Regions from separate parts of the Bacillus sp. SYZHCR11 genome, predicted to be linked through region 1. Evidence: riboswitches for the same ligand, from Rfam matches in the RefSeq annotation. Region 1 holds a riboswitch; the other holds the start of a gene.
The links. Region 1 has a riboswitch for lysine ahead of AC2CGA_RS07840 (amino acid permease). Riboswitches for the same ligand answer to the same signal wherever they lie in the genome.
Positions count from the first base shown of each region.

Region 1 (7,331 bases):
AACGGCGCCGCTTGAAGACGGATACAGCGAATTCGCAGTAATGAATTCTGAATCTGATGTTTTTCCCTGTTCAGTCTGCTGATAAAAATGAGTGAAGTCATAACTTTTTTTTCGCAGTTTGTTTAAAAACGGGGTAATCTCCCGTCCGCTGACCCGCTCATCCATTACAAAACGCTGTGTTGATTCGAGCGTAACAAAAATCACATTGCGCCCCTTTGCAAGCCCGAATTTTGAATCGGACGGCCTGCTGTAGCCGGCTTGAGTGTAATTCGCGACCGCCGCAAGGCTGTCTTCATCGGCGAACGCTTTAGCCCCTGCATTCAGCGTCTGCGAAATGGTGTCATACAAATGAAAGTGGAACAGGCCGATTCCTTTTACGAGCGCTTCACGATCAAAAGGGTGCTTGAACAGCTTCGGCTGCTCGGCCTCAGACAGCGCAAGGTTGCACAGCATGAGGCCGGCTGATGCCCACGCATACGCTTTAACGGTACGGGCGCCCGCTTTTCCTTTATCGGCTTTATGCCTTTTTCCAAGATAAAACAAAATCGCAATATCCAAAAATAAAGCGATATAAAGCGGGTGAAACAGCTCTTGGACGCTGCTTCCCATATCACCCATATTGCTTGCCTGAAACAAAACCGGTATGGTGATAAAATCAATATAAAACCCGTAAAACACCGTATTCGCGATTAAAATTCCCGTCAGCATCACATTTGCCGAAAGCAGAAAGATCCGCTGTTTTTTTTCCGTCAGCAAGAGGGCGATGCCGAACAGCGGCACAATGAAGCTCAGCGGATTAATAAGGAGCAGACATTCCTCAAGAACCGAATTGTTCTGCAGACCGAAACCGAGCTTATACACGGCATAGGTTTTCATCCACATGAACAGGATGGACAGGCATAAAAACCGATGATTGCTGAAAAAGGTTTTCTTCATATGTATGACTCCTCACCCTAAAAGCGAAAAGACGCTTTTTGTTTAAGAGATGCGGCCGTGAACCAGTTCGTATAAATAATAGCAGGATACAATCGTTAAGCCGGCCAGCACAAGCTGCTCCGAAAAGCTCCCCGTTCTCATATAAAGGGGAAGACGGAAGCGGATGGCGGACGGAAACAGCAGTTTAATGCCGTTGACGGTCCATGCGTCAAGTACAAGATGGCTTGCCATTCCGATCATCAGTCCGGCGGAAATGCTCGGATTCGGAATATACGAGGCCGTAATGAAAAACATAATAAGCATAAACAGCAGGCTGTGTGTAAACGTTCTGTGCCCGAACACCGTGCTTACGACTTTGGACAGAACGGGCAGCGTCCTGCCGATTTTGCTTTTCGTATGGCATATGTCGGGAATCAGCGCCCCGAGGGCACCCGCTGAGGTCATAAGGACCGGATCATACCCGTAATAATACGCAATTGCGGAACAAGAAGCGATGCCTCCCATGATGTGTGTTTTTCCTGTCATTTTTCGCTTCTCCTTTTTATTTTTGCCAAAATCCCCTGAATTACAAATATATCAAGAGAATGCATGTTTGATCAACAAACTTTACCTGTTCCGCCAAAAGGAAGGAGACGCGGATTCCGCATATTCTGCCGCGGAAAAAGACACATTATAGGTGTACCTATATTTGATAAAGAGGTGATACAGATGGCTTTCTTTAACAAAGAAAAAGGAAAAAACAGCGATAAAAACAAAAACGTCATTCAAGGCGCGCTTGACGACGCCAGTGCAGCTCTGAAAGACGATCCGCTTCAAGAAGCTGTTCAAAAGAAAAAAAACAACCGCTGACCATATAAGACGGGTAGGGCGAACGCTCTATCCGTTTTCCATCTAATATTTCCCTTTGACAGATCTTTTTATCTCTGATAACCTCTGAGTAGAATTGAATGATAAAAATCCTCACTCTTTCTCGGTGAGGTAGAGGTTGCGCTTGATGATGAGTCGCACATGCCAGGCTGATAAGGGGCCGCAAAACATGTGTTAAAGGCATCAGCGCCGAAGTGTAAAGAAAGCCGATCCTTCTTTATGCTGGGACTGTATCTGAATAAGTGCAGGACTGCCGCGTGCTTTTTCGCGGAGGGCTATCCGGAGATCAAGGGTGTGTGTGTTTCTTTAAGCATGGACTTTTGTTCAGGCTTTTTTTGCGTGTAAATATGGTCTCGGGGTCTGGTCCGTACGAATGAACAACCAGGAGGTACAGGAATGGAACAGACGAAAAAATGGGGTTTTTGGTTATTAACGGCGTTTGTCGTAGGAAATATGGTAGGCTCGGGCATCTTTTCGCTCCCGAGTACGCTCGCAAAAATCGCGAGCCCGTTCGGCGCCACATCGGCATGGCTTTTAACGGGAGCCGGTGTGTTAATGATCGCGCTGGTCTTCGGCCACTTATCCATCCGCAAGCCTGAGCTGACGGCGGGGCCGCAAAGCTATGCGCGTGCGCTGTTCAGCGATCGGAAAAAAGGGAATGCTGCGGGCTTCACGATGGTGTGGGGCTACTGGGTGGCGAGCTGGATCAGCAACGTGGCGATCATCACGAGCCTTGCCGGATATTTAACATCATTTTTCCCGATTTTAACGGATAAGCGTGAAATGTTTTCGATCGGCGGTCAGGCGGTTACGCTCGGCCAGCTGCTGACGTTTGCCGTATGTACGGTTTTATTATGGGGCACTCACACAATCCTCGTCACCAGCATTAACGGTGCGAGTAAATTAAATTTCGTCACGACGTTTTCAAAAGTATTAGGATTTATCTTCTTTATCATTGCAGGTTTGTTTGTATTTCAAACGTCGTTTTTCGATCATTTTTATTTTCCTGTTCAAACAGGTCCTCACACGGTTGAGGGAATCGGCGGACAGATCCACAATGCGGCGATTTCAACATTATGGGCGTTCGTCGGAATTGAATCGGCAGTCATTTTATCCGGGCGCGCCCGTTCGCAGCGCGACGTGAAACGCGCCACCATTACCGGATTATTGATCGCGCTTGGCATCTATATCATCGTGACATTGATTACGATGGGCGTGCTTCCGCATGGTAAGCTTGTCGGCTCGGAAAAACCGTTTGTTGACGTATTGTACGCGATCGTCGGCAGCGCGGGAAGCGTCATCATGGCGATTCTGGCGATTTTGTGTCTGTTCGGAACGATGCTCGGCTGGATTCTTCTCGGTTCTGAAGTTCCGTATCAAGCGGCGAAATCAGGAGACTTTCCCGCTGCTTTTGCAAAAACGAATAAACAGGGAAGCCCGGTTGTGTCGTTAATCGTAACGAACGTAATGTCACAGATCTTTATCTTTTCGGTTATTTCCCGGACGATCAGTGACGCGTTTACGTTTTTAACGACGGCGGCGACGCTCGCTTATCTGATTCCGTATCTCGTGTCAGCGTTTTACAGCCTGAAGCTCATTTTTACGGGTGAAACGTATGACGAGATAAAGGGTTCAAGAGTAAGAGACGGTATCATCGCCATCCTTGCCTGCATTTATTCTTTTTACGTCATTATTACCGGAACGGCCGATTTAACGACCTTTATTCTCGGTATCGGGCTGTTTTTCGTCGGTTTGCTGTTATATCCTTTCGTCTCAAAGAAATTTGCAAACAACAGACCATCGGTATGACAAAAAGACATCTCACGTCTGTGAGATGTCTTTTTTTGTTTGCGGCAGCGGATTACTTTTTGACGGCGTGTATATAATGAATGGTCTCAAATGAGGTTAAATGGTCAGTGCGTCCGCTGAAAAAACGGTCATTGACGTCCGCCGGAGATACATGTTCATAAATAAGCAGACCTGATGATTCTAATATTTTTTCGATTTCTTTATAACTGAAACACGATAACATCGGTTCTCCGCCTGCTGCAGCCATTTTCACCATGTTTTCCACTCTGTTTGACAGTCCTCTTTCTTCAAAGAGCGACTCATCTGCATAATCAAACACGATAGAGCTTCCCGGCGGGACTTCGGCAAATAATTGTGTGAGCAGGCGGGCGAGATGCTCTTTTGTAAGGTAGTATGACACACCGAGCAGGCTGAAAAAGGTTTTTTGGCGTGAAAAACCTTCCTGATACAGACGGCTGAAAGAAAGCGAAGCGGCGAAGTCCATCGGTACAAAATGAAGATGATGGGAAATGTCGAGATTCAGATGTTTCAATCTGTTTATTTTGTCTTCCTGTGAAGCGGGATGATCAATTTCAAATATGTCTAACGCGTTTGTTACCTCAGGATGCCTGAAACAGAAAGTATCGAGCCCCGCGCCAAGGATAACATACTGTTTGGCCCCGAGCTTCACTTCATTCAAAAGCACTTCTTCACAATATGCGGCACGGGCTAACGGTGTAGGAGACAGCTGTACTTGAGTCACCCATTTTAAGATGTCATCCGGTTGGCCTTGAAGCCTCTGTGCCATGTCTTTACTGAAAAATGATATACCTTGAATCAGATGATCGCGGATGTCCGAATGCTCTTTTTCGGAAATCAGATCTTGTGCCATAAAATCATCAAATATCACCGGGGTGTCGTATTTACTGTGGTACGCCCTTCCGAAAGCGGACAGCAGGGAAGTCATACTCGCCTTGTTTTCTTTCATATAAAGATCCTCCGTTATTTACATCAATCTCCGGCCGGGAGAATCTTATTATACATGTTAATCCAAAAATGTAAATTATAACATAAATAAATTTTTTTGTCAAGTTTTAAGCGTAATAAAAAGCCGCTGTGACAGCGGCTTCGGGGTTACTTCGTTAAGCTTTTTGTGATGTAGTCGAGCTGGCCTTCAAGTGAGATCGGGTCTGAGAAATAGAAGCCGATCGGATCAATGCGGTAGACATGGTTTTGTTTGACGGCATCGAGGTTCTTCCAGATTGAGCTGTCAAGCACGCCTTTGTCGTCACCGCCGGCCTGCCATGGCCCCATAAAGATGTAGTCTCCCGCGAAGTCAGGCAGTTTCTCGAGTGAAATGCTGGCGTAGCCCGGCCCTTGATTAATGGCTTTTTCCTGCGTCAGTTTTGTGGCCTTCAGCCCGAGTTTGTCATAAATGATGCTTCCGCCGCGGCCGAAGTCTTTACCGAATACATAGATGTCTTTTCCGTTTGTCTGCATGATGGAGATGGTTTTTGAGCCGACCGCTTTTTGAACCTTTGTTTTAGCGGCAGCGGTTTTCTTATCCCATTCAGCCAGCCATTTGTCTGCTTTATCTTCAGTGCCTGTCATTTTCGCAAACTCTTTGAATTGATCAATGTTGCTGAGCTTGTCATATTTAATGGCGATGGTCGGCGCGATTTTTTCCAGTTTTTCAATATCGGCGCCTTGTGTCGTCCAGACAACGATTAAATCCGGCTTTAAGTCAATGATTTTTTCAACGGACGTGCCGTCGCCGATGTTTGTGACACCTTTTGTTTTCCCTTTGTAATAAGGGTTTTTAAATACGTTTTGCGGCGCGCCGACAACATTGATGCCGAGCTGTTTAAAGTCGCCGTAGTAGCCGTCAGCCATGACGACGACCCGTTTCGGGTGCTTCGGAATTTTAATATTGCCGTTTTCGGCTTTATACGTGATGGTTTCTTCTTTTTCAGAAGAACCTTTTGTGTCTGAAGAATTGCCGCATGCGGCCAAAGCGGCGAAGAGCAGCACGGCAATCAGCGCTGCGCCGATTTTCTTGTATGTATGGAACATCTGACATTCCTTCTTTCATAAAAATTAGTGATAAAGAGAATCATTATCAGTGTGATTATATCACTGCTTTCATAGAGAAGCACGCTCTTTTTAAAGAAAAACTTTCTTTTTTTATATGAAATTAGGTCTATTAAATGAGAAGATAAAAGTGCTATACTGAAACAAGTCATTGATAATCATTATCATTACCATTCTTGTTTTGAGAAAGGAAGAACGAGTGTTGGGTCTATTGAAAAAGAAACAGACAATGACGGCTCAAGGGGCATCAGGGAGTGAAATCCAGTGGACGGCGCGTTCATTCCGGGCTGCTGTGCTGCTGTGTGCCGGTATTGCGGTTTTATTGATCGGCGCCGCTCTGTCTGTTTCCATCGGAGCTGCCGATATTCATCTGCGGACGGTGTGGGATGCTCTCTTTCACTTTCAGCCGCAAAATACATCTCATCAAATCATACGCGATCTGAGGCTGCCGAGAACCGCCGCCGCCGCGCTCGTCGGGGCTTTTTTAGCTGTGTCCGGAGCGATTATGCAGGGGCTGACGCGGAACCCGCTTGCTGAGCCTTCCATTATGGGCGTGACGTCGGGGTCAGGATTTGCGATCGCATTGGCATTTGCTTTTTTTCCGGGTCTGTCTGCGGCGGGACTTGTTTTGTGGTCCTTTGCGGGAGCGGGAATCGGAGCGCTTATTGTGTTTGGCATCGGCCTGTTTTCAAAAGGCGGTCTGACACCGGTGAAGCTCGCGCTGGCCGGTACGGCAGTCGGCTATTTCTTAACGGGGCTTTCAAGCGCGATTGCGATCCGTTTTGATGTCGCCCAGGATGTGAAGTTCTGGTATGCCGGAGGAGTCGCTTCCGTCAAATGGGAAGGCGTGCAGCTGCTTTTGGCGGCCGGGGTTATCGGACTTTTGCTGGCATTTCTGATTGCGCGCTCAGTGACGGTGCTGAGCTTGGGTGAGGAACTGGCCAAAGGGCTCGGGCAGTACACATCGCTTGTGAAAGTAATCGGAATGTTTGTCGTTGTCCTCTTGACGGGGGCTTCAGTCTCAGTCGCCGGAGCCATTTCTTTTATCGGCTTGGTGATTCCGCATATCACCCGATTTTTAGTCGGAGTAGATTACAGGTGGATCATTCCCTGTTCGGCGGTATTCGGCGCCGTTCTGTTAGTCTTCAGTGATATTGCCGCAAGACTCGTCAATGCGCCGTTTGAAACACCGGTCGGCGCTTTAACCGCCCTTATCGGCGTTCCCTTTTTCTTTTATTTGGCGCGCAGGGAAAGGAGAGGGCTGTAATGAATGTAAAATCGAAAAAACCGCTGGCGGTCATGGCCGTTACGTTTGTGCTCATATGCATCGTCTTTTTTATCAGCTTAAACATGGGTGTGATCCGGATTGCGCCACTTGATACGATGCGTGTCTTTTTCGGACAGGGGGATGCCCGGGATCAGCTCGTTTTATTTGAATTCAGACTGCCGCGCATGGTGCTGTCATTGCTTGTCGGTGCAGGAATCGCGGTTTCAGGCGCGATTTTTCAAAGCGTGTCTCAAAATGACTTGGCGGAGCCGGGCATTCTCGGTATTAACGCCGGGGCGTCTTTGGCGGTCGTTCTGTTTATCTTCTTTTTCCAAGGGTCAGCTGTTGATCTAAGCATGGCCAGTACATGGCTGCTTCCGGT
Region 1 covers NZ_JBXUND010000002.1:225,909-233,239, reverse strand. Annotated here, with positions in the region: gene AC2CGA_RS07855 (LTA synthase family protein) at 1-936, opposite strand, end outside; gene AC2CGA_RS07850 (metal-dependent hydrolase) at 979-1,461, opposite strand; gene sspJ (small acid-soluble spore protein SspJ) at 1,645-1,785, shown strand; lysine riboswitch at 1,908-2,089, shown strand; gene AC2CGA_RS07840 (amino acid permease) at 2,200-3,612, shown strand; gene AC2CGA_RS07835 (class I SAM-dependent methyltransferase) at 3,665-4,579, opposite strand; gene AC2CGA_RS07830 (iron-hydroxamate ABC transporter substrate-binding protein) at 4,726-5,664, opposite strand; gene AC2CGA_RS07825 (FecCD family ABC transporter permease) at 5,912-6,949, shown strand; gene AC2CGA_RS07820 (FecCD family ABC transporter permease) at 6,949-7,331, shown strand, end outside.

Region 2 (7,331 bases), on a different contig from region 1:
GTTTTGCTGATGAATACCATTGGGCAAACGGCGTAGGGAAACGCAAAACAATGCTGAATACCCATTGGGGCGGGACGATTGATTCTAATGAATTCGGCACGCACGAGTTTATGATGCTTTGTGAACTGCTCGGATGCGAACCGTACATCGCCGGTAACGTCGGCAGCGGAACGGTTAAAGAAATGGCTGATTGGATTGAATACATGACGTTTGAAGCGGGCACGCCGATGTCCGACTGGAGAAAAGAAAACGGGCGGGAAAAACCGTGGAAGCTGAAATATTTCGGAATAGGAAATGAGAACTGGGGCTGCGGCGGAAACATGCATCCTGAGTATTATGCTGACCTTTACAGAAACTTCCAAACCTATGTCCGTAATTACAGCGGTAATGAAATCTATAAAATTGCCGGCGGCGCGAATGTCGACGATTACCGCTGGACTGAAACTTTAATGAAAAAAGTCGCGGATCTCATAGACGGACTGAGCCTGCATTATTACACAATACCGGGCGACTTCTGGAAGGGGAAAGGATCAGCGACGGAGTTTACGGAAGATGAATGGTTCATCACGATGAAAAAAGCGGCGCATATGGATGAATTGATCACAAGGCACAGCGCCATCATGGATCAGTACGATCCCGAAAAAAGAGTCGGGCTGATCATTGATGAATGGGGCACGTGGCTTGATCCTGAGCCGGGCACAAATCCGGGCTTTCTGTATCAGCAGAATACGATCCGCGACGCCCTTGTCGCCGCCGCGCATTTTCACATTTTTCACCAGCACGCAGACCGCGTACAGATGGCCAATATCGCGCAAACCGTCAACGTGCTTCAGGCAATGGTCCTGACAGAAGGGAAAGAAATGCTGTTGACGCCGACGTATCATGTGTTCGATATGTTTAAGGTGCACCAGGACGCATCTCTTTTGGCGGCAGAAACAAATGCAGCCGGGTACGAATGGAATGACGGCCGGCTCCCGCAAGTCAGCATTTCAGCGTCCAAACAGCAGAACGGAGACATACATATCAGCATTTGCAATATCGATCATCTGCACAAAGCTGACGTGAAGATTGAACTGCGGGGCATGAAAAAGACAGGGACGCCTTCGGGAACGATTCTGCACGCGGAAAAAATGAATGCCCACAATACATTCAGCAGTCCGGAAAACGTCAAACCGAAGCCGTTTTCCGGGTTTGCTCAAAAGGGAGGAAAACTTGAGGCGGAGCTTCCTCCGATGGCGATTGTATTAATCACGCTGCCTGCAGGTCCATCTTAAGTTTTGAACGCCCGCCGCCCGGTTATAATACACTGTATAAATAAGATTATTTCCGGCGGGTTCGGGAGAAAATAATATAAGCATTAAATTAGCATGAACGAATGGGAGATGCTATACTAAAAATCATCATTTGACAATTGGAGGAATAACAAATGGCTATCGTAAAAGCAACTGATCAATCGTTCTCAGCTGAAACAAGTGAAGGTGTCGTATTGGCTGATTTCTGGGCTCCTTGGTGCGGACCTTGTAAAATGATCGCGCCCGTTCTTGAAGAGCTTGATCAAGAAATGGGAGACAAACTGAAAATCGTCAAAATCGACGTGGATGAAAACCAAGAAACTGCCGGTAAATACGGCGTCATGAGCATCCCGACACTTCTCGTGCTAAAAGACGGAGAAGTCGTTGAAACATCTGTCGGCTTCAAACCGAAAGAAGCTCTTGAAGAGCTTGTAAACAAACATCTGTAAGCCGAAAGCTTCCGTTACGGCAGGGCGATTCCTTTGAAAGGGAATCGCCTTTTTTGATCTTCCAAAAGCTGAGAATGGAGAAAAACAAATGTTCGTGATACACTGAATGGACACGAGAAATGAATGTAAGGAAGGGTAACGTATGAATAAACAACTGAAAGAAAAGCTGGCCCTCCTTCCCGATCAGCCGGGCTGTTATTTAATGAAAGACCGTCAAAAAACAGTCATCTACGTGGGGAAAGCGAAAGTCTTGAAAAACAGGGTGCGGTCTTATTTCACCGGTTCTCACGACGCGAAAACCCAACGGCTTGTGACGGAGATTGAGGACTTTGAATATATCGTGACTTCCTCCAATCTTGAAGCGCTTATTTTGGAAATGAATCTGATTAAAAAATACGATCCGAAATACAATGTCATGCTGAAAGATGATAAAACCTATCCCTTTATTAAAATCACCCATGAACGTCATCCTCGGCTGATTGTCACCCGGAATGTCAAAAAAGACAAGGGACGCTATTTCGGCCCGTATCCGAATGTGCAGGCGGCGCGGGAAACGAAAAAACTGCTGGACCGCCTTTACCCGCTCAGGAAATGCTCAAAGCTTCCGGACCGCGTCTGTCTTTATTATCATCTCGGCCAATGCCTCGCCCCATGTGTAAAGGATATATCTGAGGAGACAAACCGCGAGATTGTTGAAGACATCACCCGTTTTTTAAAGGGAGGGCATAACGAAATCAAAAAAGAGCTTGAAGCGAAAATGGCAGAAGCGGCCGAAAAGCTTGAATTTGAACGGGCTAAAGAATTCCGCGACCAGCTTGCTCACATCGAATCGACGATGGAGAAGCAGAAAATGACCATGAATGACCTTCTGGACCGCGATGTGTTTGCATATGCCTACGATAAAGGCTGGATGTGCGTCCAAGTCTTTTTTATACGCCAAGGAAAACTGATCGAACGCGATGTCAGCATGTTTCCGATGTATCAGGAAGCGGATGAAGAGTTTCTGACCTTCATCGGCCAGTTCTATTCCAAAAACAATCACTTTCTGCCTAAGGAAATTCTGGTGCCTGACAGCGTTGACAGGGACATGATCGGCGAGCTGTTGGAAACCGCCGTGCATCAGCCGAAAAAAGGTCCGAAAAAAGAGCTGCTTTTGCTTGCGCACAAAAATGCGAAAATCGCCCTGCGGGAAAAATTCTCGTTAATCGAGCGGGATGAGGAACGGTCAATCGGTGCAGCCGAACGGCTCGGCGACGCACTGAATATTTACACCCCGCATCGGATTGAAGCGTTTGACAACTCCAATATTCAAGGCACAAACCCCGTATCGGCCATGATTGTCTTTATAGACGGAAAACCGAATAAAAAGGAATATCGCAAATATAAAATTAAAACCGTAACAGGGCCGGACGATTACGGCTCAATGAGGGAAGTCGTCAGAAGAAGATACACGAGGGTGCTCCGCGAAAATCTTCCGCTGCCGGATTTAATCATCATTGACGGCGGAAAAGGGCAGATTAACGCGGCGCGCGACGTGCTCGAGAATGAGCTCGGCCTTGATGTCCCGGTAGCGGGATTGGCGAAAGATGATAAACACCGGACATCGAACCTTTTGATCGGCGACCCGCTTGAACCGGTGTTTCTGGAGCGGAACAGCCAAGAGTTTTACCTGCTTCAGCGCATTCAGGACGAAGTTCACCGTTTTGCGATCAGCTTTCACAGACAGATCCGGGGAAAAAGCGTCTTTCAATCCGTTCTGGATGATATCCCCGGAATCGGCGAAAAACGCAAAAAAATGCTCTTAAAACATTTCGGATCTGTCAAAAAGATGAAGGAAGCAAGCCTTGACGATATCAAAAAAGCCGGTGTGCCGGCCGCGGCGGCCCAGCTGCTGTTTGAAAAATTAAAAAAATAGTATTGTGCTTTTCTGAAAAATCTGCTAGAATGTGAACTAATTTCATAAGATCGTGTTATATGGTGAAGATAGAGGTGCGAACTTCAATAGTAAGCCTTTGGAGAATGATGGATTCTGCGAAAAAGGCTGAAAGGGGAGCGTCGCCGAAGTGTATCACATCCCATCGGTGTGATTTGCTGGCCTTGCATTAAATAAATGTAAGGCTGTCAAGAATTCATTTTCTTGGAGGGCTATCTCGTTGTTCATAATCAATCGTACTGATATGAAAAAGCAATGAGAGCTATTCCTCTCATTGCTTTTTTTATTGTGGACAAAACGCTCTTTTCTCCTCACCCGCACGAACCAAAATGTAAAGGGTGGTCTAGTATGGGTCTTATCGTACAAAAATTCGGAGGCACTTCCGTCGGCTCTGCCGAAAAAATTCAAAATGCCGCAAATCGCGCCATTGCTGAAAAGCAAAAAGGCCATGATGTCGTAGTCGTCGTTTCGGCAATGGGAAAATCAACCGACGCGCTCGTTAACCTCGCGGCTGAAATCACATCTGAACCAAGCAGACGCGAGATGGATATGCTTTTGTCTACGGGGGAGCAGGTCACGATTTCGCTTTTGGCCATGGCGCTTCAGGAAAAAGGATATGACGCCGTCTCTTATACGGGCTGGCAGGCGGGTGTCCGCACGGAAGCCGTTCACGGCAATGCGAGAATTACGGATATTGATATCACGGCGATTCGTTCGCAGCTTGCAGAAGGCAAAATTACAGTCGTTGCCGGTTTTCAGGGCGTAACGGAAGACGGCGGCATCACGACGCTCGGACGGGGCGGTTCCGATACGACGGCGGTCGCTCTTGCAGCAGCGCTGGAAGCGGATAAATGCGACATTTATACAGATGTTCCGGGCGTATTTACGACAGATCCGCGGTATGTCCGGTCAGCGAGAAAACTGGCGGGGATTTCTTATGATGAAATGCTGGAACTTGCAAATCTCGGAGCGGGTGTTCTTCACCCGCGGGCGGTTGAGTTCGCGAAAAACTACCAAGTGCCTTTAGAAGTGCGGTCAAGCACGGAACATGAAGCCGGAACATTAATTGAGGAGGAATCATCAATGGAGCAGAATTTAATCGTCAGAGGAATTGCATTTGAAGACCAGATCACAAGGGTGTCCGTCACGGGCCTTGCAAGCGGACTGACAACACTTTCAACAATCTTCACCGCGCTGGCAAAACGAAACATCAACGTTGACATCATTATTCAGACACAGTCGGATGATGGGGAAGCGGATATTTCTTTCTCAGTGAAAACGGAAGATGCCGCCCAAACGGTCGCCGTGCTTGAAGAATATAAAAACGCGCTTAACTATGAAAAAATTGAAACCGAAAGAAAACTGGCGAAAGTCTCCATTGTCGGGTCGGGCATGGTTTCAAATCCCGGCGTCGCCGCGGACATGTTTGCCGTACTGGCGGAAAAAAATGTACAAGTCAAAATGGTAAGCACATCCGAAATAAAAGTATCAGCGGTTGTCAGCGAAAATGATATGGTGAAAGCGGTCGAAGCGCTTCATGATGCGTTTGAGCTGTCTAAACAGCCGTCTGCCGTATAAACGGGCAGGCAAAAAGGCGGGACTTTTGAGTCACCGCCTTTTTCAATTATACAGGGTCCTTCATATCCCATTTTACAGTCAGGACGACTTTATCCGCTCTCTTTTTTACCTGTTCATAAGATTCTGCAATCTGATCGTTCATCAATTGAATCTGTTCGGCTATAAAACCGGCTTCAAGCTGGAAACAAGGCTCTTTCTGATGTTTGAGCCTGCTGGATACGAGCGGTCCTTCCAGTTCAAATTCCAGTTCTTGTTTTTTCGATCCTGCGTTTGTCAAAGTTCCCCAGCCGGCTTTTTCAAAAAAGGCGGGGATTTCTTCCCACGATTGAAGAGGAAATTTGCGGGCGAGGCGTTTTCCCGCCCAATACATCATCGATGAATGATCCGGACCGAGGATATCCGGAAGCACGATTTCCCGGATTAATTCGTAGCCGTATGCGCTGACGTCGAGTTCAGTTAAAGGTTCTAAAGCTGCTTCATAATTATTCTTCATATTATGTATTCCCCTCTCTCCTTCGTTTATTATAGCTTAAACAGGGGGGAGGATTACAGGATGATCCTATAAAACACGCGAAAAAATGTGAGAAAGATATCGCAGGAAAATAAAATTTTCCCTCCAGATAATCAATTCCGAAAATTATAATTTATGTACACGTTTTCTTGACGCCCTTTTGAGGGAGGAGTAAAATGAAATTGTCAATAAATTTTAATAAAGTGCTTACAATTGAAACGAAGTGGGGGCAGAGATTTTAGTACATTTCGCACTTAAATCAAACAGGGGGTAAAGTAATGTCTGGGAACAGAGAGTTTTATTTTCGAAGATTGCATTCCTTGCTCGGTGTTATTCCGGTCGGCATCTTTTTGATCCAGCATTTAGTCGTCAACCAATTTGCCGCAAGGGGAGCGGATGCGTTTAACAAGGCGGCCGGCTTTATGGACAGTCTGCCGTTCAGGTATGCGTTAGAAATTTTTATTATTTTCTTACCTTTAATTTATCATGCGGTTTACGGTGTGTACATAGCATTTACTGCGAAAAACAACGCTGGCCACTACAGTTATTTCAGAAACTGGATGTTTGTGCTTCAGCGTGTCACTGGTATTCTCACCCTTATTTTCGTCAGCTGGCATGTGTGGCAGACGCGGATTGCCGCGCAGATGGGCGCTGAAGTCAACTTCGATATGATGGCGAATATTCTGAGCTCGCCGTTTATGCTCGGTTTTTACATTGTAGGCGTTTTATCGGTCATTTTCCACTTTTCAAACGGCTTATGGTCTTTTGCGGTCACATGGGGGATCACGGTTACGCCGCGTTCTCAAAGAATTTCGACTTACGTGACGCTGATTATATTTTTAGCGCTTTCATACGTAGGTTTAAAAGCGATTTTTGCGTTTGTGTAAGAGAACTAGATTACTAGAGGGAGAGGGGCTATCATGAGTCAATCAAGCATTATCGTAGTCGGCGGGGGTCTAGCCGGCCTCATGGCGACAATTAAAGCAGCGGAATCAGGCACGGCCGTTAAATTGTTTTCCATCGTTCCGGTCAAACGCTCTCACTCGGTCTGCGCGCAGGGCGGGATAAACGGAGCTGTCAACACAAAAGGGGAAGGAGACTCTCCGTTTGAGCATTTTGATGACACGGTATACGGAGGCGACTTTTTGGCAAACCAGCCTCCTGTAAAAGCGATGTGTGAAGCGGCGCCGTCCATTATCCACTTATTGGACCGCATGGGGGTTATGTTTAACAGAACGCCGGAAGGGCTCTTGGACTTCCGCCGTTTCGGGGGTACACAGCATCACAGAACCGCTTACGCGGGAGCGACGACGGGTCAGCAGCTTCTTTACGCACTGGACGAGCAGGTGCGCAGATATGAAGTGGCGGGTCTCGTCACAAAATACGAAGGCTGGGAATTCCTCGGCGCCGTTCTTGACGATGAGCGCACGTGCCGCGGTATCGTAGCCCAAAATCTGACCAATATGCAAATCGAGTCATTCCGTTCTGACGCCGTTATTATGGCGACGGGAGGACCCGGAATCGTATTCGGAAAATCAACAAACAGCATGATCAATACGGGATCTGCC
Region 2 covers NZ_JBXUND010000003.1:220,014-227,344, forward strand. Annotated here, with positions in the region: gene AC2CGA_RS12895 (alpha-N-arabinofuranosidase) at 1-1,274, shown strand, start outside; gene trxA (thioredoxin) at 1,427-1,741, shown strand; gene uvrC (excinuclease ABC subunit UvrC) at 1,884-3,656, shown strand; lysine riboswitch at 3,718-3,897, shown strand; gene AC2CGA_RS12910 (aspartate kinase) at 4,023-5,252, shown strand; gene AC2CGA_RS12915 (YslB family protein) at 5,299-5,745, opposite strand; gene sdhC (succinate dehydrogenase cytochrome B558) at 6,042-6,650, shown strand; gene sdhA (succinate dehydrogenase flavoprotein subunit) at 6,684-7,331, shown strand, end outside.
Region 2: another riboswitch for lysine. It lies ahead of AC2CGA_RS12910 (aspartate kinase); the one in region 1 lies ahead of AC2CGA_RS07840 (amino acid permease).